2 regions of the Staphylococcus lugdunensis genome follow, and region 1 is predicted to be linked to the other one. Evidence: a T-box and tRNA genes for the amino acid it is inferred to sense, from the RefSeq annotation. Region 1 holds a T-box; the other holds one or more tRNA genes.
The links. A T-box is a leader RNA that pairs with one kind of tRNA and senses whether it is charged. The one in region 1 lies ahead of leuS (leucine--tRNA ligase), so its partner is inferred to be a tRNA-Leu.
Positions count from the first base shown of each region.

Region 2: it encodes a tRNA-Leu, which carries the amino acid that the T-box ahead of leuS (leucine--tRNA ligase) is inferred to sense. The anticodon was not compared.

Region 1 covers NZ_CP014022.1:29,298-40,060, forward strand. The annotation lists gene AL499_RS00205 (proline dehydrogenase family protein) at 1-795, opposite strand, end outside; gene AL499_RS00210 (alpha/beta fold hydrolase) at 1,012-1,845, shown strand; gene AL499_RS00215 (transcriptional regulator, SarA/Rot family) at 2,340-2,741, shown strand; gene mnmM (tRNA 5-(aminomethyl)-2-thiouridylate-methyltransferase MnmM) at 2,792-3,355, opposite strand; gene mnmL (tRNA modification radical SAM protein MnmL/YtqA) at 3,352-4,305, opposite strand; gene AL499_RS00230 (MDR family MFS transporter) at 4,409-5,584, shown strand; T-box leader at 5,670-5,854, shown strand; gene leuS (leucine--tRNA ligase) at 5,906-8,320, shown strand; gene AL499_RS00240 (rhodanese-like domain-containing protein) at 8,339-8,650, shown strand; gene AL499_RS00245 (BaiN/RdsA family NAD(P)/FAD-dependent oxidoreductase) at 8,770-10,029, opposite strand; gene AL499_RS00250 (putative polysaccharide biosynthesis protein) at 10,588-10,763, shown strand, end outside.
Region 2 covers NZ_CP014022.1:1,245,079-1,255,841, forward strand. The annotation lists rRNA gene AL499_RS05875 (16S ribosomal RNA) at 392-1,942, opposite strand; tRNA gene AL499_RS05880 (tRNA-Ala) at 2,064-2,139, opposite strand; tRNA gene AL499_RS05885 (tRNA-Pro) at 2,154-2,227, opposite strand; tRNA gene AL499_RS05890 (tRNA-Arg) at 2,251-2,324, opposite strand; tRNA gene AL499_RS05895 (tRNA-Leu) at 2,334-2,422, opposite strand; tRNA gene AL499_RS05900 (tRNA-Gly) at 2,430-2,504, opposite strand; tRNA gene AL499_RS05905 (tRNA-Lys) at 2,520-2,592, opposite strand; tRNA gene AL499_RS05910 (tRNA-Thr) at 2,599-2,674, opposite strand; tRNA gene AL499_RS05915 (tRNA-Val) at 2,683-2,758, opposite strand; rRNA gene rrf (5S ribosomal RNA) at 2,770-2,884, opposite strand; gene lysS (lysine--tRNA ligase) at 3,294-4,781, opposite strand; gene folK (2-amino-4-hydroxy-6-hydroxymethyldihydropteridine diphosphokinase) at 5,306-5,785, opposite strand; gene folB (dihydroneopterin aldolase) at 5,786-6,151, opposite strand; gene folP (dihydropteroate synthase) at 6,129-6,932, opposite strand; gene cysK (cysteine synthase A) at 7,155-8,087, opposite strand; gene hslO (Hsp33 family molecular chaperone HslO) at 8,265-9,149, opposite strand; gene ftsH (ATP-dependent zinc metalloprotease FtsH) at 9,330-10,763, opposite strand, start outside.

The sequences.
Region 1 (10,763 bases):
TTCTCTTGCGATTTGTTCAGCTAGTTCTGAACGGAATCCATATAACATTTGAAATTCAAAATCATCATTTTTAATATGGTGATCTTTGACGAATTGTTTGACATGATTGATAATTCGATCGTCATGTGTCGCAATGGATGTTTTATTACGCGCATTTAGCAAACGTTTCTCAATTAATTTAATATAGTTGCTATCAATATCTTCTTTTGTTTGATAAGCAATGGAAGCATCTTCTTTATAGGCACCTTTAACCAATCGTAATCTTAAATCTGGAAAACGTTCGATGAGTTCATCAGCATCGTACAAATATGCTTGTATAACTGTGCCGACATTTTTAAATTCTCCCTTAAATTTATCAAGCGCTTGAATAATTTGCTGCAAACTGTCATATTTTTCAGTATCAATATTGACGTGCATATTTTGATATTCATTAGCTTTCAATAAAATTTCACGTAAATTATCAAAAGCAAATTGTAAATCAAATTCTCCTCCTAGTAAACTTAATTTAATAGATACATGGGCATCTACATTATATGCATTAATGGCATCCATTATAGTGAGAATTTCATTCTTTGCTGTTGTGGCTTCTTCGCGTGTACCTACAAACTCTCCCAAATTATCAACGGTAACAGCGATATTTTTTTCATTAAGCCTTTCAATTGTATCTATTAGTTCTGGAATGGTATTACCTGCTACGACTTTATTTGCACCCATTTTGGGGCCGATTTTCTTAGCTGTTTGATTTAAATATGTATTATTTGATAAAGCGATGAAGAAATCCCTAAATAGTGTCATGTAGTAAACCTCCAATATTATAATCAATATATTTTATAAATAGTTTAGCATGAAATATTCGTAAGAGAAAGCGTTTTCAATATCGGTCATACGTTTTGCTTCAAGTTCAATTTATTGCAGAAATGTTTTCTTGAGTCAATTAGAGTGTTAGCCATATTAAGCTGATATTTGCTATAATTTAAGCTGTAGAGTTTATGTAGAAGGGACTAATAAGTCATGTGGAAATGGGAAACAGAAAATAATGCTAAAGGCGTAGTTGTTATTGTCCATAATATGTTAGAGCATACAGGGCGTTATGCTTATGTTATTACGATGTTAAGAAGAAATGGTTATCATGTGATTATGGGTGATTTGCCAGGACAAGGGCAGACTTCACGTGCAAACAAGGGGCAAATTAAAAACTTTAATGAATATCATGAACATGTTTTAGAATGGATTAAACTCGCAAATGATTATAAATTACCTACATTTGTTATGGGGATTGGTCTAGGAGGATTAATCATACTTAATTTATTAGAAAAGGTAGATCGATTGCCTATTGAGGGTATGATTTTATTTTCACCATTATTAGAATTACAAAAGAACAAGACAACACGGAAAGACATTTTAATTTCTAATATTGGAAAAGTATCAAAAGATACGCGTTTTAAAGTTAATATTGAAGTTGAACAGTTGACTAGAAATGAAGAAATAAGAGAAGAAACGGTTAATGATGGTTTGATGTTAAAAAAAGTAACATATCATTGGTACAATACTGTTGTGGAAGAAATGAAAGAAACATTAGATTACGTTGGGGACGTAAAATCAATACCTACATTACTAATGCATGGTTCTGAAGATGCGATTGTCGAACCTAAAGCGATAATTAAATTAAAAGAAAATCTAAAATCTGATGAATTCTATTATAAAAAATGGCAAGGTTTATATCATGAAATCCAAAATGAGCCTGAACGTGATCAAGTCATGCGATATGTATTAACATTTCTAAATAATAGTGTAAATACGATGGGATTTATCGTTAAAGAAGAAGAAATAGAGGATATTGAATAAATAAAAGATATTGAAAGACCTATTTATGATGCAACCTGAATTATCTGCTTGAGAGAGTTATGGAACTTATACTTTCTAAAGGTTTTTTGTGTTTTTTATTTGGAATGTGACAGTATAAATTGTTGTTACGCATCTGCTAAAGTGCGCATAATAAAGTTTGTTTTTATAATATTGAAGACTACTTATGTGTGATGGCATTAATTGTGTCGGTGTTTATTTAAAACAATAAATTCATAATACAAATGGTTTAGTTGCATATCTACATAGAAATTGGTATATTTTATACATATAAATTTATTAATAATTAATTGGATAAAAATCTACATGAATAATTAGCAATTTGCTGATGTTAGCACCAAGTTTATGGTTATAGTTGTGATTAAATAAAAAGACAATTAAATTATTAAAAGTTTATTAAGGGTTTTAACAATGCAACAACATTCTTTATCATCGGTAAATTGTATTATTTAGTTTTATGACAGGGAGAGATTTTAGTGAGCGAGCAAACGATAGACCAAGTATCTGGATTATTAAAATTAGAAGCGCTACTAATGGACATCAATTCAATTTTCGACGTTATTGAGAAAGAATACGGCATGACAAAAGAAGAAATCTTAATTTTACTAACGCTATGGCAAAAAGGGTCGATGACGTTAAAAGAAATGGATAGTTTTGTAAAGATTAAGTCTTATAAACGTACACGCACATACAATAACCTTGTAAATTTAGAATGGATTTACAAAGAACGCCCTCAAGATGATGAGCGTACAGTTATCATTCATTACAATGAAAATCAAAATGGTAAACGTGATGACTTATTAAAATTCATTTGTGATGCAGTACACAAAAAATCAAATTCCATGCAAACAAGTTTCACTTCAATTTTAAATATCTAGAAAAATGCTTAGTCTATAGTCAGGAAATAGCGACTTATAGACTAAGCATTTTAATTGATTTTTTCTATTGCGCAGATGAATGGAGCGTCATTACGTTGATTTATAAATTGATATTGTAGAACTTGAGCCTTTGTTTGATCTATATTGCTGAAATAATCAAGTAATGCATCACGTTCTAGTTTGCCTTGAAAATGGCCGTGATAAATAACAACTACAATAATGCCTTCAATCGTTAACTGTTCAAATATGGCGTCAATAGCGCGTATAGTTGATTCAGGCTGGGTGACAATTGATTTATCACCTTTTGGTAGGTAGCCTAAATTAAAGATTGCTGCAGTGATTTTATTTTTATGAGCAGATATTAAGTGGTCTGAGATATATTCATGACTATCATGTATTAATGATACGTTTTTAAATGATTTGATCTTCTTAGCAGTGTTATCAATTGCTTGTTGTTGTATGTCAAAACCATATACATGACCTTTTGGAACGTGTTGAGCTAAGAATAATGTATCGAATCCATTACCACATGTAGCATCAATCACAATACTATCACTTTGGATATGAGACGTAATTAAAGATTTAGCAAAGGGAAGAATGCGTTCTAATTTCATATTTGAATCCGCTCTTTGTGAAATTTCCCTTGATAAGAATTACGTCTAGCGAGCTCATCATCGATATTATTTAAAACTTCCCACTTGTTAACACTCCACATTGGTCCTACCATCAAATCAATGGGTCCATCGCCTGTAATACGATGAATTATCATCTCTGGGGGTAAGATTTCAAGTTGATCACATACTAGGTTAGTATATTCTTGCTGACTCATAAATTTTAGTAAACCCTTATCGTACTGTTTTACCATAGGTGTTCCTTTTAATAAATGAAGTAGATGTATTTTTATGCCTTGAACATCCATTTTGGCAACTTCACGGGCTGTGGCCATCATCATATCGTAATCTTCGCCAGGTAAACCATTAATAATATGCGTACAGATATTAATATTATGTTTTCTTAATTTAGCGACCCCATCATAATATGTTTGCATATCGTGTGCACGATTTATTAAATCAGATGTAGACTGATGTATCGTTTGGAGTCCTAATTCAACCCATAAGTATGTGCGTTTGTTTAGCTCAGCAAGGTATTCTACTACATCATCTGGTAAACAGTCTGGACGCGTGGCAATGGATAATCCTACAACACCTTCTTCTTGTAATACAGGTTCATATTTTTCCTTTAGTATTTCAACAGGGGCGTGTGTATTAGTGAACGCTTGAAAGTAGGCAATGTATTTTCCTTCATGCCATTTCTCATGCATTTTTGCTTTGATTTGTTGAAACTGAACTTCAATAGGGTCAGCTCGATTTCCAGCAAAATCGCCGCTACCAGCTGCAGAACAAAATGTACAACCACCATGTGCAACAGTTCCGTCACGATTAGGGCAGTCAAAGCCGCCATCTAATGCCACTTTAAATATTTTTTGGCCAAATTTATTTTTTAAATGGTAATTCCAAGTATGATAGCGTTTATTCTCAAAAGCATACGGGAAATATTTACCCATAAGACATTTTCCTTTCTAATTGTTTCTAAGTAAAGATTTTAACATATTTTAATGTTATAGTGTCTATTGTAGATTGAGAAAAGAGAGAGAAAGGACTCAGTGTATGAATATACCTAAATCAGTATGGATGCTGGTAATAGGCATGGCGCTCAATATTACCGGTTCTAGTTTTTTATGGCCTTTAAATACGATATATATGAAAGAAGAGCTCGATAAAAGCCTTACTATTGCAGGTATTGTGTTAATGATAAATTCATTTGGTATGGTTGTTGGTAACTTATTAGGTGGTAGTTTGTTTGATAAATTAGGTGGTTATCGTACGATTTTAACTGGAACTGCTGTGTGTTTAGTTAGTACAACGATGCTAAATTTTTTCCATGGTTGGCCTTGGTATGCAGTATGGTTAGTTATGCTTGGTTTTGGTGGTGGCATGATTGTACCAGCAATTTATGCTATGGCCGGAGCAGTGTGGCCCAATGGTGGACGGCAAACGTTTAATGCTATCTACTTAGCTCAAAATATTGGTGTCGCACTTGGTGCTGCTTTAGGAGGCTTTGTTGCTGAGCTTAGTTTTAACTATATTTTTATTGCAAATTTATTAATGTATGTGCTATTCGCGATTGTAGCTGTCACACAATTCAATCTCGAGTATTCTGTAAAGATGCACAAGCCAGATAATCTTGAGTTGGAAAATAAAGACCAAAAACGCAGATTTAAAGCATTAATCCTTTTATGTATTATGTTTAGTATTTGTTGGATTGCATATATACAATGGGAAAGTACGATTGCTTCATTTACACAAGACATCGATATCTCAATGTCGCAATATAGTATATTGTGGACAGTGAATGGTATTATGATTTTAGTTGCACAGCCTTTGATAAGTCCGGTAATTCGTATACTCAAAGGAAATATAAAAAAACAAATGATTGTAGGTATTATTATTTTTATGGTGTCGTTTTTAGTGACTAGTTTTGCTGAACAATTTAGTGTCTTTCTCATTGGTATGATTATATTAACATTTGGCGAAATGTTCGTTTGGCCTGCTGTCCCAACTATCGCGAATTTTTTAGCGCCTGATGGTAAACAAGGACAGTATCAGGGGTTTGTTAATTCAGCTTCTACGGTCGGTAAAGCATTTGGGCCACTTATAGGTGGTATTTTAGTCGATGCCTTTAATATGAGTACCATGTTTATTGGCATGATTGTGTTATTAAGCATAGCATTGTGTTTTTTAGCTGTTTTTGATAAAAATATGCCTAAGGATAAAACAATATAACCATGTTAATTGACTGAGCTAGGCTTCTATATTAATTGTTCAGTTATGTAATAACTTGCACTTGCAATCAGTTACATTATCCAATAATATTAAAGTGTATTGGAGTAGTAACTTAAATATTTTTCAACAGAGAGCTAGTGGTGGTGTAAACTAGCGTTAAGTATTAAGTGAACTTACCGTTATTTAATGTAATATACATCTCTTACTATTTAATTAAGTGCACATATATGTGAACTAGGGTGGTACCGCGGCATAATTGTCGTCCCTATACTTTATTTATAATAGTATGAGGTGTTTTTTTATTGAGTAGGAGGAAAAAAAGTGAATTACAATCACAAAAAAATCGAAAAAAAATGGCAATGTTTCTGGCTAGATAATCAAACATTTAAGACAAGTGATAACTTGGGACAAAAGAAATTTTATGCCTTAGATATGTTTCCTTATCCATCAGGTGCTGGTTTACACGTAGGACATCCAGAAGGATATACTGCTACGGATATTATTTCACGCTATAAACGTATGCAAGGCTATAACGTCTTACATCCAATGGGCTGGGATGCGTTTGGCTTACCTGCAGAACAATATGCACTTGATACTGGAAACGATCCACGAGCATTTACGAAACAAAATATTCAAACTTTTAAACGTCAAATTCAAGAATTAGGATTTAGTTATGATTGGGATAGAGAAGTTAATACAACAGATCCTGAATATTATAAATGGACACAATGGATTTTTATCCAACTTTATAATAAGGGGTTAGCTTATGTTGATGAAGTAGCGGTAAACTGGTGTCCAGCACTTGGCACGGTTTTATCTAATGAAGAGGTTGTTGATGGTGTTTCTGAACGAGGAGGCCATCCTGTATACCGTAGACCTATGAAACAATGGGTACTCAAGATCACAGAATATGCCGATCGACTACTAGAAGATTTGGATGACTTAGATTGGCCTGAATCGATAAAAGATATGCAGCGTAATTGGATTGGTCGCTCAGAAGGGGCACGTGTTTCTTTCAAAGTTGAAGGAGAGAATGACACAATAGACGTCTTCACTACGCGTCCAGATACGATTTTTGGTACGACTTTCTTAGTATTAAGTCCAGAGCATGCGCTTGTGGAAAAAATTACAACAACTGAAAATTTTGAAGAAGTTAAGAAATATCAAGAAGCTGCATCTAAAAAATCTGACCTTGAGCGTACGGATTTGGCAAAAGATAAATCTGGTGTTTTTACTGGCGCATATGCGATTAATCCTTTATCTGGTGAAAAATTACCGATTTGGATTGCTGATTATGTATTATCTAGTTATGGTACTGGAGCTGTTATGGCAGTGCCTGCTCATGATGAACGCGACCACGAATTTGCGGTTAAATTTAATTTGCCGATTATAGAAGTTATTGCTGGTGGAGATGTTCAAAAAGAGGCTTATACTGGTGCAGGAGAGCACGTTAACTCTGGTGACTTAGATGGTTTAAATAATGAACAGGCTATTGCTAAAGCAATTGAGTTATTAGAAGCAAAAGGTGCCGGTGAGAAAAAAGTTAACTATAAGTTGCGTGACTGGTTATTTAGTAGACAGCGTTATTGGGGTGAACCAATACCAATCATTCATTGGGAAGATGGAACAATGACGACGGTACCAGAAGAAGAATTACCACTATTATTACCAGAAACTGATGAAATTAAACCGTCTGGAACTGGTGAATCACCATTAGCTAATATAGATGATTTTGTTAACGTTGTAGATGAAGAAACGGGAATGAGAGGTCGTCGTGAAACGAACACAATGCCACAATGGGCTGGCAGCTGTTGGTATTACTTACGTTATATTGATCCTCATAATGAGCAAATGTTAGCAGATCCAGAAAAATTAAAGCATTGGTTACCAGTTGATTTATACATCGGCGGCGTTGAGCACGCAGTACTTCATTTGTTGTATGCTCGATTCTGGCATAAAGTCTTATATGATTTAGGCGTAGTTCCAACAAAAGAGCCATTCCAAAAATTATTTAACCAAGGTATGATTTTAGGTGAAGGCAATGAGAAAATGAGTAAATCCAAAGGTAATGTTGTTAACCCAGATGATATTGTAAATTCTCATGGTGCTGACACTTTACGACTTTATGAAATGTTTATGGGGCCTTTGGATGCTGCTATTGCCTGGAGTGAGAATGGTTTAGATGGCTCAAGACGTTTCTTAGACCGAGTTTGGCGTTTATTTATCAATGAGGATGATAGCCTATCTCAAAAATTTGTTGAATCAAATAATAAATCATTAGATAAAGTATATAATCAAACGGTTAAAAAAGTGACAGAAGACTTTGATACATTGAATTTTAATACTGCTATCAGTCAGTTGATGGTCTTTATTAATGAATGTTATAAAGTAGATGAAATTTATCAACCATATGCGGAAGGCTTTGTGAAGATGCTTGCGCCTATTGCGCCACACATAGGTGAAGAATTATGGCAAAAATTAGGACATGATGAAACGATTACTTATCAGCCATGGCCAACTTATAATGAAACACTGTTGGTTGATAGTGAAGTTGAAATTGTCGTTCAAGTAAATGGTAAAGTGCGTGCAAAACTAACCATACCTAAAGAGCTGTCCAAAGAAGAAATGCAAGAATTAGCATTAGAAAATGAAAATGTTAAAATGGCTATAGATGGTAAAGAAATTAAGAAAGTAATAGCAGTCCCTCAAAAACTAGTAAATATTGTAGCAAAATAAATAAAGGAGTGTTGAATAATGGATTCAATAACTGTTGAAGATTTGAAAAATAAAGTATTAGAATCTAATCCAGTTAATATTGTTGATGTTCGTACAGATGAGGAAACATCTATGGGTATCATACCTGGTGCAGAAACGATTCCTATGGATAAAATTGAATCAAATATTGATTATTTTAATACAAATGATACTTACTATATTATTTGTGCTGCAGGTGTTCGAAGTGAAAAAGTAGCTCGATATTTAGAAAAACAAGATATTCATGCAGTCAATGTAGAAGGCGGTATGAAAGCTTGGGGCAATGAAGGATTAGAAATAAAACGTATTTAATTTTTAAGTAAATGAATTTTAATAGATTTAATAAACACCCATTTATTAACGGTAGCTAAATGGGTGTTTATTTTTTAAAGCCAAGTCTAAACGTGATTTAAAAAATGCTAGCTATAAAGTTAATGATATAAATAACTTCCGGCATTGAGGCCTGCGACATGTCCAGTCACAAGGGCGCTAGTAATATTATAACCACCAGTATAACCGTGAATATCTAAGACCTCTCCACACAAAAATAAACCTGGTTCAAGTTTAGACATCATTGTTTTAGGCCAAATTTCTTTTAAGGAAACACCGCCGCCAGTTACAAATGCTTTATCTATAGGTAATGTGCCGTTAACTTTAAATTTAAATCCTTTAAATATTTCAACAAGTTGTTGCAATTGCTGATTTGAAAGGTGATGTCCTGTCATGTCATCATTAATGTTTGCACGTTCTAACGCAAATATTAAGTAACGTTCTTCAATTAAACCATGTAAACTATTTTTTATAATTTTATTTGGCTGTGATTGAATACGCTTATTAATTTTTTGACTTAATTTGTCTTTATTTAAATCTGGAAATACATCTAAAGACATTGTTATTTGTTGCGTTTTTTGCTGTTTCTGTTCTTTGTAAATAAATTGGCTACATCTTAATGCAGCGGGGCCGCTTATCCCAAAGTGGGTGAAAATCATGTCCATTTTATGACTAATACGTATTTTGCCGTTTTTCTTATGTACTGATAAACAAACATCTTTAAGGCTTAGACCTTTTAAGCGTTGTTCTTTAATAAAAGACTCGTTTGATGTGATAGGTACTTCCGTGGGGAATAATTCGGTAATCGTATGTCCCATTGCTTGTGCAAAACGATAGCCATCTCCAGTTGAACCGGTTTGTGGCACACTAGTCCCACCAGTTGCAATCACTAATGTTTTGCCATTATAACTTTTAGATTGGGTATGTACGATAAAACTATCATTTGTTGATTTTTCAATACGAGTTACAGGTGTTTCTTCAATTATATCGACATTCTGAGAATGAATCGTTTGAACTAAAGCATTTACAACATCTTGGGCTTTGTTTGAGACGGGAAACATGCGGCCATGATCTTCTTCTTTTAGTTTAACAGCTCGGGATTCAAAGAATTGAATAATAGATTCATTATCAAATGTTGAAAATGGACTGTATAAAAATTTTCCGTTACCTGGAATATTTTTAATTATTTCTTCATAAGGTAAGCGATTTGTGACATTACAGCGTCCACCACCTGAAATCTTCAACTTGCGTCCTAAACCTTTTTTCTTTTCTATTAATAATACACGTTGTCCTGATTGGCTTGCTGCAACTGCAGCCATTAAGCCACTTGGACCGCCTCCTATTATAATTGTTTGATACATAGTTGAATCCTCCAATAGTTACTACTGCTATTGTATACGACACTTACACTATATGGCTACATTATTATTTGCAATGTCCCAATTGCTTATGACATTATTAAGTGTATGTTGTCAATTCACATTTAAACAAGCTGAAAAAATTGAGAGCGGGACAGAATTTATCATGAATTCGTAGTACCGCCCCGGCAAGGTTGACTAGGATTGAAAAAAGCTTAGTATAAGCGTATTTTCAATCCAGTCAATTACTGCCAATATTCAGTTTATAGTCCAAAACATAATGATGTCCCTGACTCCATAAAATTTATTTTTTAATGCGGTATTCATATAATCAAGGATTGGTTAATAACATATTTTAAAATTAATTATTTTAAGATTTGCATAAATGTGTAACTAATACAAGAGCATCTATAGTTACTATAATTAAATAAAATCTGCACAAAATTTTACAAAGTTGTTGGGAAACGTTGTGCGATTTATGATATATTTTATAATAATGTAAGTCTTGATTATTATTTAAGCTTTTTAAGAAGAGTTTAAACTAAAGGTAGGAAGATAATTATGAGTGAGAATAAAGAAATGGTACGTGGTACCTTTCTAATAACAATCAGTATTTTAATTACAAAGATACTTGGTGTGTTATTTGTAATTCCTTTTTATGCAATCATGGGCGCTGGTGGTGGCGATGCTGAAACAAATTTGATTCCATTTAACTATGCATATACACCATATAATAT
Region 2 (10,763 bases), 1.2 Mb from region 1:
ATCATTTCTAATGCTCATTTACAAAAGTAAACTGCGCTTAGAAATGCTTCAACGCCTCGCCTGACAAACGTTTTCTTTCAAAATTATATAAGTGTGTATGTGTTATTAATCTTGTGAGTGTTCTTTCGAACACTAGCGATTATTTCTTATGAATTCAAGCTTATTTAAAACTCTAATTCACTCGGTTTTGCTTGGTAAAATCTAATTTACTTACTTATCTAGTTTTCAAAGTACAACAATCAATTTTAAATGAAGCATTGGCAAATAGTATTATTTGTCAAACGCTCTCTTTTAAAACGATTTATTTGAATGTTAATAAACATTCAAAACTGAATACAATATGTCACGTTATTCCGCATCTTCGTAGAAGATGTTCCGAATATATCCTTAGAAAGGAGGTGATCCAGCCGCACCTTCCGATACGGCTACCTTGTTACGACTTCACCCCAATCATTTGTCCCACCTTCGACGGCTAGCTCCAAATGGTTACTCCACCGGCTTCGGGTGTTACAAACTCTCGTGGTGTGACGGGCGGTGTGTACAAGACCCGGGAACGTATTCACCGTAGCATGCTGATCTACGATTACTAGCGATTCCAGCTTCATGTAGTCGAGTTGCAGACTACAATCCGAACTGAGAACAACTTTATGGGATTTGCTTGACCTCGCGGTTTCGCTGCCCTTTGTATTGTCCATTGTAGCACGTGTGTAGCCCAAATCATAAGGGGCATGATGATTTGACGTCATCCCCACCTTCCTCCGGTTTGTCACCGGCAGTCAACTTAGAGTGCCCAACTAAATGATGGCAACTAAGCTTAAGGGTTGCGCTCGTTGCGGGACTTAACCCAACATCTCACGACACGAGCTGACGACAACCATGCACCACCTGTCACTTTGTCCCCCGAAGGGGAAGACTCTATCTCTAGAGCGGTCAAAGGATGTCAAGATTTGGTAAGGTTCTTCGCGTTGCTTCGAATTAAACCACATGCTCCACCGCTTGTGCGGGTCCCCGTCAATTCCTTTGAGTTTCAACCTTGCGGTCGTACTCCCCAGGCGGAGTGCTTAATGCGTTAGCTGCAGCACTAAGGGGCGGAAACCCCCTAACACTTAGCACTCATCGTTTACGGCGTGGACTACCAGGGTATCTAATCCTGTTTGATCCCCACGCTTTCGCACATCAGCGTCAGTTACAGACCAGAAAGTCGCCTTCGCCACTGGTGTTCCTCCATATCTCTGCGCATTTCACCGCTACACATGGAATTCCACTTTCCTCTTCTGCACTCAAGTTTTCCAGTTTCCAATGACCCTCCACGGTTGAGCCGTGGGCTTTCACATCAGACTTAAAAAACCGCCTACGCGCGCTTTACGCCCAATAATTCCGGATAACGCTTGCCACCTACGTATTACCGCGGCTGCTGGCACGTAGTTAGCCGTGGCTTTCTGATTAGGTACCGTCAAGACGTGCACAGTTACTTACACGTTTGTTCTTCCCTAATAACAGAGTTTTACGATCCTAAGACCTTCATCACTCACGCGGCGTTGCTCCGTCAGGCTTTCGCCCATTGCGGAAGATTCCCTACTGCTGCCTCCCGTAGGAGTCTGGACCGTGTCTCAGTTCCAGTGTGGCCGATCACCCTCTCAGGTCGGCTACGTATCGTTGCCTTGGTAAGCCGTTACCTCACCAACTAGCTAATACGGCGCGGGTCCATCTATAAGTGATAGCAAAACCATCTTTCACTATTGAACCATGCGGTTCAACATATTATCCGGTATTAGCTCCGGTTTCCCGAAGTTGTCCCAGTCTTATAGGTAGGTTACCCACGTGTTACTCACCCGTCCGCCGCTAACGTCAAAGGAGCAAGCTCCTTATCTGTTCGCTCGACTTGCATGTATTAGGCACGCCGCCAGCGTTCATCCTGAGCCAGGATCAAACTCTCCATAAAAAATTATGATGTTTGATTAGCTCATAAATACTAATTAAATCTTTGTAACGTTTCGTTACATTATTGGAATTAACGTTGACATATTGTCATTCAGTTTTCAATGTTCATTTCTAAAAAATAATGGTGGAGACTAGCGGGATCGAACCGCTGACCTCCTGCGTGCAAAGCAGGCGCTCTCCCAGCTGAGCTAAGCCCCCATTTATTCAAGAAGTCGGGAAGACAGGATTCGAACCTGCGACCCCTTGGTCCCAAACCAAGTGCTCTACCAAGCTGAGCTACTTCCCGTATTAAATTATGTTTATAAAAAGCGCGCCCGATAGGAGTCGAACCCATAACCTCTTGATCCGTAGTCAAACGCTCTATCCAGTTGAGCTACGGGCGCTTTATAAAATGGTGCCGAGGACCGGAATCGAACCGGTACGGTGATCTCTCACCGCAGGATTTTAAGTCCTGTGCGTCTGCCAGTTCCGCCACCCCGGCAAAATAATGGAGCAGAAGACGGGATTCGAACCCGCGACCCCGACCTTGGCAAGGTCGTATTCTACCGCTGAACTACTTCTGCTTATATAAATCGTAATGAGCCATAGAGGATTCGAACCTCTGACCCTCTGATTAAAAGTCAGATGCTCTACCAACTGAGCTAATGGCTCAAAAGATGGTGCCGGCCAGAGGAATCGAACCCCCAACCTACTGATTACAAGTCAGTTGCTCTGCCAATTGAGCTAGGCCGGCTATTCAAATGGTGGAGAATGACGGGTTCGAACCGCCGACCCTCTGCTTGTAAGGCAGATGCTCTCCCAGCTGAGCTAATTCTCCGATTCATCATTGCCTGGCAACGTCCTACTCTAGCGGAACGTAAGTCCGACTACCATCGGCGCTAAGGAGCTTAACTTCTGTGTTCGGCATGGGAACAGGTGTGACCTCCTTGCCATTGTCACCAGACAAATAGCTTACTTTACTAATTTTACTAACTTTATTCAAACGTTTCAATAGTCAATTTTACACTTTGTTTAAAATTGATTTACATTGCGTTTAAATTTCACGTCCATGAAATTGACGACTTTTATATGTTACAACACATCATTAGTCATGTCAATTGTTTTTTATATATTTTTTCATGATATATCATTCATCATTTTTTCTCTTTGACACTCGATAAATGTTATCATATCTGCACGTTAAAATCTATTCTTTTTTTATATATTTTTTCTTCACAACTAAGATTATTAATTTAAGTGCGATATGAATTGTATATTTAAAATGCCCAAAGCTTAATTTGCTTCGGGCATTTATTTCGTATATTCGATTATCAGTGTCGTACTTGTATTTTGTACAAATCTGTTGCTATCATTTATTTTTGTCGCATATATGGGAATAATAGTACATCACGAATAGATGGTGAATCTGTTAATAACATCACAAGTCTATCAATTCCGATTCCTAATCCACCTGTTGGCGGCATACCATATTCTAATGCTTCAATGAAATCTTCATCCATTTCATGTGCTTCATCATTACCTTGTGCTTTTTCTACTAATTGTGCTTCAAAGCGTTCTCTTTGATCGATTGGGTCATTTAGTTCTGTGAAGGCATTTGCATGTTCTCTTCCAACAATAAATAGTTCAAAACGATCTGTAAATCTTGGGTCTTCCGGATTTTTCTTCGCTAATGGTGATATTTCGATTGGATGTCCATAAATGAATGTTGGTTGAATAAGTGTTTCTTCAACTTTTTGTTCAAAGAACTCATTCAAGATATGTCCATACTTCATGTTTTCTTTAATTTCAATACCGTGTTCTTTAGCTAATGCTATTGCTTCTTCGTCTGATTTTACTTGATAGAAATCTACACCTGTAGCTTCTTTAACTGCATCTACAATATGCAATCTTGTCCAAGATGATTCTAAATCGATTTCTTCTCCATTGTATTGAACTTTTGCTGAGCCAAATACTTCTTGTGCAATATGGCGAATGAGTGATTCTGTTAAATCCATAATATCGTGGAAATCTGCATATGCTTCATAAAGTTCAATCATTGTAAACTCTGGGTTATGTCGAGTTGAGACACCTTCGTTACGGAACACACGACCTATTTCATATACTTTTTCTAAGCCACCTACAATAAGACGTTTTAAATGTAATTCAATAGCTATTCGCATATATAAAGTTGCATCTAAGGCATTATGATGTGTTACAAATGGACGTGCAGCAGCTCCACCAGGTATTTGATGCATCATTGGTGTTTCTACTTCTAAAAATCCTTTATTATTTAAATAGTTACGCATTTCTTGAATGATTTTACTACGATGAATGAACGTTTGCGTACTTTCTTTGTTTGTAATTAAATCTAGATAACGTTGGCGATAGCGTTGTTCAATATCTTGTAAACCATGGAATTTATCAGGTAACGGACGTAATGCTTTAGATAATAAAGTGAAGGTTTTAGCTTTAACTGTTAATTCACCTGTATTCGTTTTAAACATAACACCATCAATACCAACAATGTCTCCAAGGTCAGCGATTTTCCAAATATCAAACTGTTCTTCTCCAACTTGATCTTTACGTACATATATTTGAATTTGACCTGACAAGTCTTGAATATGTGCAAAACCTGCTTTACCTTTACCACGTTTAGTCATTAAACGACCTGCGATGGTTACATGACTTTCTGCCTCTTTATCATGTAATTCCTCTTTAGAATATTGATCCCATGCTCCTTTTAAGTCATCAGCCATAGCTGTACGTTCGAAGCGTTTCCCAAAAGGATCAATACCTAAATCGATTAGTTCTTGTAGCTTTTGACGACGGACCTGCATTTGGTCATTCATTTCTTCTGACATTCTGCTCTCTCCTTTAAACTTCTTGTTTTTCTGTTGGTTGTTGCATAATTTCTTGTTGGAAATGTTGTAAGGTATAATCATTCCTTGTTCTGTTTCGGCTTAAGGGCTTTACATGCTTTGCCATGGCCATTAACACCTTTTAATTACCAAGAAGTGTGTTTACGCATTTCCATAACACCAATCTTTTCTCCCTTTAATTCTACAAGACGGCGCGTATGTAATAAAGCAATTTCCACTTTATCTTTTAAAGTTGGCTCATCTATAAGTGCTCATGTTTCGAGGTAATGGAAGGTACGATAAATTATCCGTGAATTACCTAAGGCTTTTCATCTTATCATTACAACATCTATACCCGATTAATCAAGCATTTTTTCTCAAGTTAGGATGATGATTATCACTATTGCCATTAACTGAGAAACGGTAAGTCGGAAAGTGGAATAATATTCCCCCACCATACATAAGGGATTAATACGACGCTATTTCAATTTCTACGTCTCCAGTTTTCCACATATTTCATTAGCCTCTCATTGTTTATACTTTTTAACTGAATCGTCTGCCTTAACTAGGTTTCCAATCGTTTGTTTGGAATGAGGTTCTATTTTCGTCGACGCAATGTCATTGAGGGGTATCAATACGAATGCACGTTCTGTCATCCTTGGGTGGGGAATCGTTAGTTGATCCAACTCTATGATGTCATCTCCATATAATAAGATATCAACATCTAATGTGCGTGGACCCCAACGTACTTCTCTCACTCGATGTAACTGTTTTTCAGTTTCTAAACAACAATTGAGCAATTCTCGTGGTGTAAGTTGCGTATTTATTTCAACACATAAATTTAAGAATTGTGGTTGTTCTGTATAACCCACAGGAGCTGTTTCGTATATTGGAGAAACTTGTGTAACCTTAATACCATCAAAATGATCAAGGATGTCTATTGCCTGCATCAACTGTTTGTAACGATTGCCAATATTACTTCCTAAACCTAGATAAGCTTGTACCATTTAATAATTCTCCCTCACTATTTCTATACCAACGCCATCATAATGACCTGCAATCGGAGGATTTTCTTTAGTGATTCTGACTTTCGTTTCCATTACACGATTATAGTGTGAATTTATACGTTTTGCAATACGTTCTGCAAGATGTTCTATCAATTGACAAGATGGCCCTTCAACAATGTTTTTAACATCTTCAAAGACCTCACCATAATGCACAGTGTCTTTGACATTATCCGTTTTCCCTGCTTCAGTCAAATCAACTTTAAGTGTTACATCTACTATAAAAATTTGGCCAAGTTCATTTTCTGCATGAAGCGCTCCATGATAGCCATAAAAACGCATGCCATTAAGAAAGATGATGTCGCTCATGTTCATTCTCCTTTAAAAAGTCGATGCTTTGTGCAAGCTTTACATTTAAGTCTACATTATGCACGCGAACCGCCTGAATGCCTTTCATTATACCATAAACCGTCGTAGCAGCTGTTGCTTCATCTCGTTCTGCTGGCGTTGTCTCTTTGCCAATCATTTCTTTAATAAAGCGTTTACGACTCGTGGCTAATAGCACTGGATATTCTGTTGCCACAAGTTCATCTAATCGTGCCATGACTTCTTTTTCTTCACTTCTTGATTTAGCAAAACCAATACCAGGGTCTAACCATATGTTCCCTTTTTCTATGCCTGCCATTTCTGCTTTATTAGCCTGAGTCAATAACGATAATAGCATTTCTTCAACAACAGGTTGTTCTCTCTGACCATCGCCGTTATGCATTAACACAATTTCTGCATTATAGTCACTAACCACATCAAATATTTTAGAGTCATATAATCCCGCCCATTGGTCATTTATCATTGTAGCCCCAAGCTTTAAACAAGCCTCTGCTACCTCACTACGATATGTATCAACAGAAATTTGAACGTCTAATTTAACCAATTGTTCTACTACAGGTACAACGCGTTCCATTTCTTCCTCTAATGATACTTCCGTATGACCTGGTCTTGTGGATACGCCACCCACATCGATGATATCCACACCTTCATCTATCATCTCTTTTGCTCGTGCGACTGCCTTGTCCACTGAATTGTATTTACCCCCATCAGAGAACGAATCCGGCGTCACATTTAAAATGCCCATAATTTTTGTTTTCGTCATTTTTTTCACCCTTTGCTTTCTTAAAAAATGAATATGTAACACTGCAACTACATTTAAATCATTAACTTATAAATAATGATACACTCATTTGAGAAACATTTCAGTATTTGCAATTTAAAATTCATCTATTTCTCTTATAGATTTTACACTGGCTTTTTCAAAAAACAAAAAAACCAGTGAAGCCAACTGGGACTTCACTAGCATAATTAAATGAACTATAAATTAGTCGTCAAATGAATATAACGGTGTAGATAAGTAACGTTCGCCATTACTTGGTAATACGGTTAATACTGTTTTTCCTTTACCTAATTCTTTAGCTTTTTGAATTGCTGCGTGAATGGCTGCACCTGAAGAAATACCTGCTAAAATACCTTCTTCTTTAGCCACACGACGTGATGTTTCCATCGCAATGTCATTGCCAACTTGAATGATGCTATCATAGATATCTGTGTTAAGTGTGTCTGGAACGAAACCAGCACCTAAACCTTGTAATTTGTGTGGACCAGGTTCACCTCCACTTAATACTGGAGATGCTTCTGGTTCGATTGCCACGATTTCAATATTTGGATATTTTTCTTTTAATACTTTACCAGCACCTGATAAAGTTCCTCCCGTACCTACACCAGCTAAGAAAGCATCAATTTGTTTACCTTCAAATTGTTCAACAATTTCTGGACCTGTAGTCAATTCGTGAATTTCAGGGTTTGCTGGGTTTTCAAATTGTTGTGGTTCGAAATAACCATGTTCTTCTTTTAATTCTTTAGCCTTTTTAATTGCACCTTTCATCGCTTCTGATCCGGGTGTTAATACTACTTCTGCACCATAAGCTTTCAATAAATTACGGCGCTCTAAACTCATTGTTTCTGGCATTGTAAATACAGCTTTATAGCCTTTCGCAGCACAAACAAATGCAAGTCCGATACCAGTGTTACCACTTGTAGGTTCAACTATCGTATCGCCAGGTTTAATTTTACCTTCTTTTTCTGCTTTTTCTATCATAGCAAGCGCAATACGATCTTTAACAGAACCACCTGGATTTTGATATTCTAATTTCACGTATACATCTGCTGCATCAGCGTCTACAACGTTTCTCAATTTGACTACTGGTGTATTGCCAATAATTTCTGTAATATTATCAACTATTTTTTGTGCCATTAAAAAACACTCCTTTATTCTAGTTTGACTAAATGCTTAGTTCTTTAATCGGATATAGTTATATCATATCAGAATTTTCTAAAAAAACAAATGTATTTACTTATTTATGCCTCTAAAACTATTATACATCTTTGTGTTTCCCTGACCTAGTATCATCTAAACTACCATTGACTCATGCTATGCTTGTAATTGTTCGAGAACCCCCTGTAACTCCGCTTCAGTATAGTTATATTTTTGATTACAAAAATGACATGTAGCCTCTGCGCCATGATCCTTTGTAATCATATCTTGTATTTCTGCTTCTCCTAACCCTTTAATAGCATTTAAAAATTTTTCATGACTGCATTGACATTCGAACTGAACGGGTGTCTTATCGATGATTTGAACGTGTTCCTGTCCAAGAATTTCGCTTAGAATGCTTTCAGGTGTTAACCCTTGTTCAATCAGTTTGGATACTGGTGTCATGTGCTTAATTACATTTTCTAAATGCGTAATCGTATCATTTGATGCGCCTGGCATAACCTGTATTACAAAGCCACCTGCTGCTTTAATAGAGTTATCTGGATTAACTAGCACTCCTAAACCAACAGAAGATGGTGTTTGTTCACTTGTTGCATAATAATATGTGAAGTCTTCTCCTAGTTCTCCGGACACTATCGGACTTGTTCCTGTAAAATAATCCTTCATTCCAACATCTTTTACTACCATAATGGACCCCTCTGTTCCTACTGCACGTTTTACATCTAATTTTCCTTGTGCATTTAATGGAAAATGTGTTTGAGGATGATCGACATAAGCGCGTATATTACCTCGCGCATCAGCATCAGCAATAATTTTACCTATCGGCCCTTTGCCGTCAACTGTAACTGTTAATTTTTGCGCTCCTTTGAGCATTGCCCCCATCATCACTGTGGCAGTCATAGTTCTTCCCATAGCTGCAGAAGCAGTTGGCCAAGTATAATGACGCGTTTGAGCTTCTTGTACGGATTCTGTGGTAAGTGCAGCATATGCTCTTATTTCTCCACCATACGCCAATGCTTTTACTATATAATCATGTGTCATAAACAATCTCCTTATATACTTTTATATTTTATTTATCAAGTTTTTTCTTATTATGAGCAATTATTATACACCTGTTGTTTATATCAACAAAATGACCTGCTTGTATCAGTTTCGTTTCGTTAAAAAAATCAAAAAGTCTCCTTCCGCAATAATTCATATGCAGAAGGAGACAGATTAATATCATTGTTGTCTATGATCAGGCTGGTTTGGATCACTTGGATTATATGGTTTATCAATATTTGGTGCTTGTTCGTGTGCTGTGTCATCTGACTCAGATGCACGATCTTTTTCTGATGCATCTTTGTTCGTGTCTTCGTCTTTGTCACCTTGCTCTAATTGTTCTTCACGAATTTCATCATACGATTTGCCATATTTACCATCGCTAAAATCAGTATCGTCTTTATTTACTATTTTTGCACTATCATAATCTACTTCTGGCATTTTACCATCATAGAATAATGAGCGAATTTGTTCAGCAACTAATGTTTCCTCAGTTAATAGTGTTTTAGCAATAAGTTTTAACTGATCTTGATGTTCTATTAATATTTGTTTACAACGTTCATATTGTTCTTTAATAATACGTTGTACTTCTTTATCGATTTCATAAGCAATTTGACCTGAATAATTAGGTTCACCTTGCATATCTTTGCCTAAGAAGACTTGCCCGCTACTACTATTAGAAAATTGTAATGGTCCTAATTTTTTACTCATACCATATTCTGTGACCATTGAGCGTGCAATTTGGGTAGCTCTTTCAAAGTCGTTTGATGCCCCTGTAGATACTTCACCAAAGTTAATATCTTCAGACACACGTCCACCAAGCAAACCACAAATTTTGTCTAACAATTCTGGTTCTGTCATTAAGAAGCGATCTTGTTTAGGTAACATCATCGCATATCCACCGGCTTGACCACGTGGTACGATAGTTACTTTATGCACAATTTCCGCCTCGTCAAGTACCATCCCAATAATGGTATGTCCTGCTTCATGATGTGCCACGATATTTCGTTCCTTATCAGAAATAACACGAGATTTCTTAGCTGGACCAGCAATAACGCGGTCGGTTGCTTCTTCAATATCGCGCATATCAATTTTATTTTTACCTTCACGCGCAGCAATCAATGATGCCTCATTTAGTAAGTTTTCTAAATCAGCACCAGAAAATCCTGGTGTTCTTTGAGAAATAGCTTTTAAATCTACAGTTTCATCAAGCGGTTTGTTTTTAGCGTGAACATGTAGAATCGCTTCACGACCTTTTACATCAGGGCGACCTACTTGAATTTGACGGTCAAAACGACCTGGACGTAATAATGCTGGGTCTAAAATGTCTGGTCGGTTTGTTGCTGCAATCATGATAATACCTTCATTTTCACCGAAGCCATCCATTTCTACTAAGAGTTGGTTGAGTGTTTGTTCTCGTTCATCATGGCCACCACCAACACCTGCACCACGTTGACGACCTACGGCATCGATTTCATCGATAAAAATAATACAAGGCGCATTCTTTTTAGCATTTTCAAATAAGTCACGCACACGACTTGCGCCGACACCAACGAACATTTCAACGAAGTCTGAACCACTGATTGAGAAGAATGGTGCACCAGCTTCACCGGC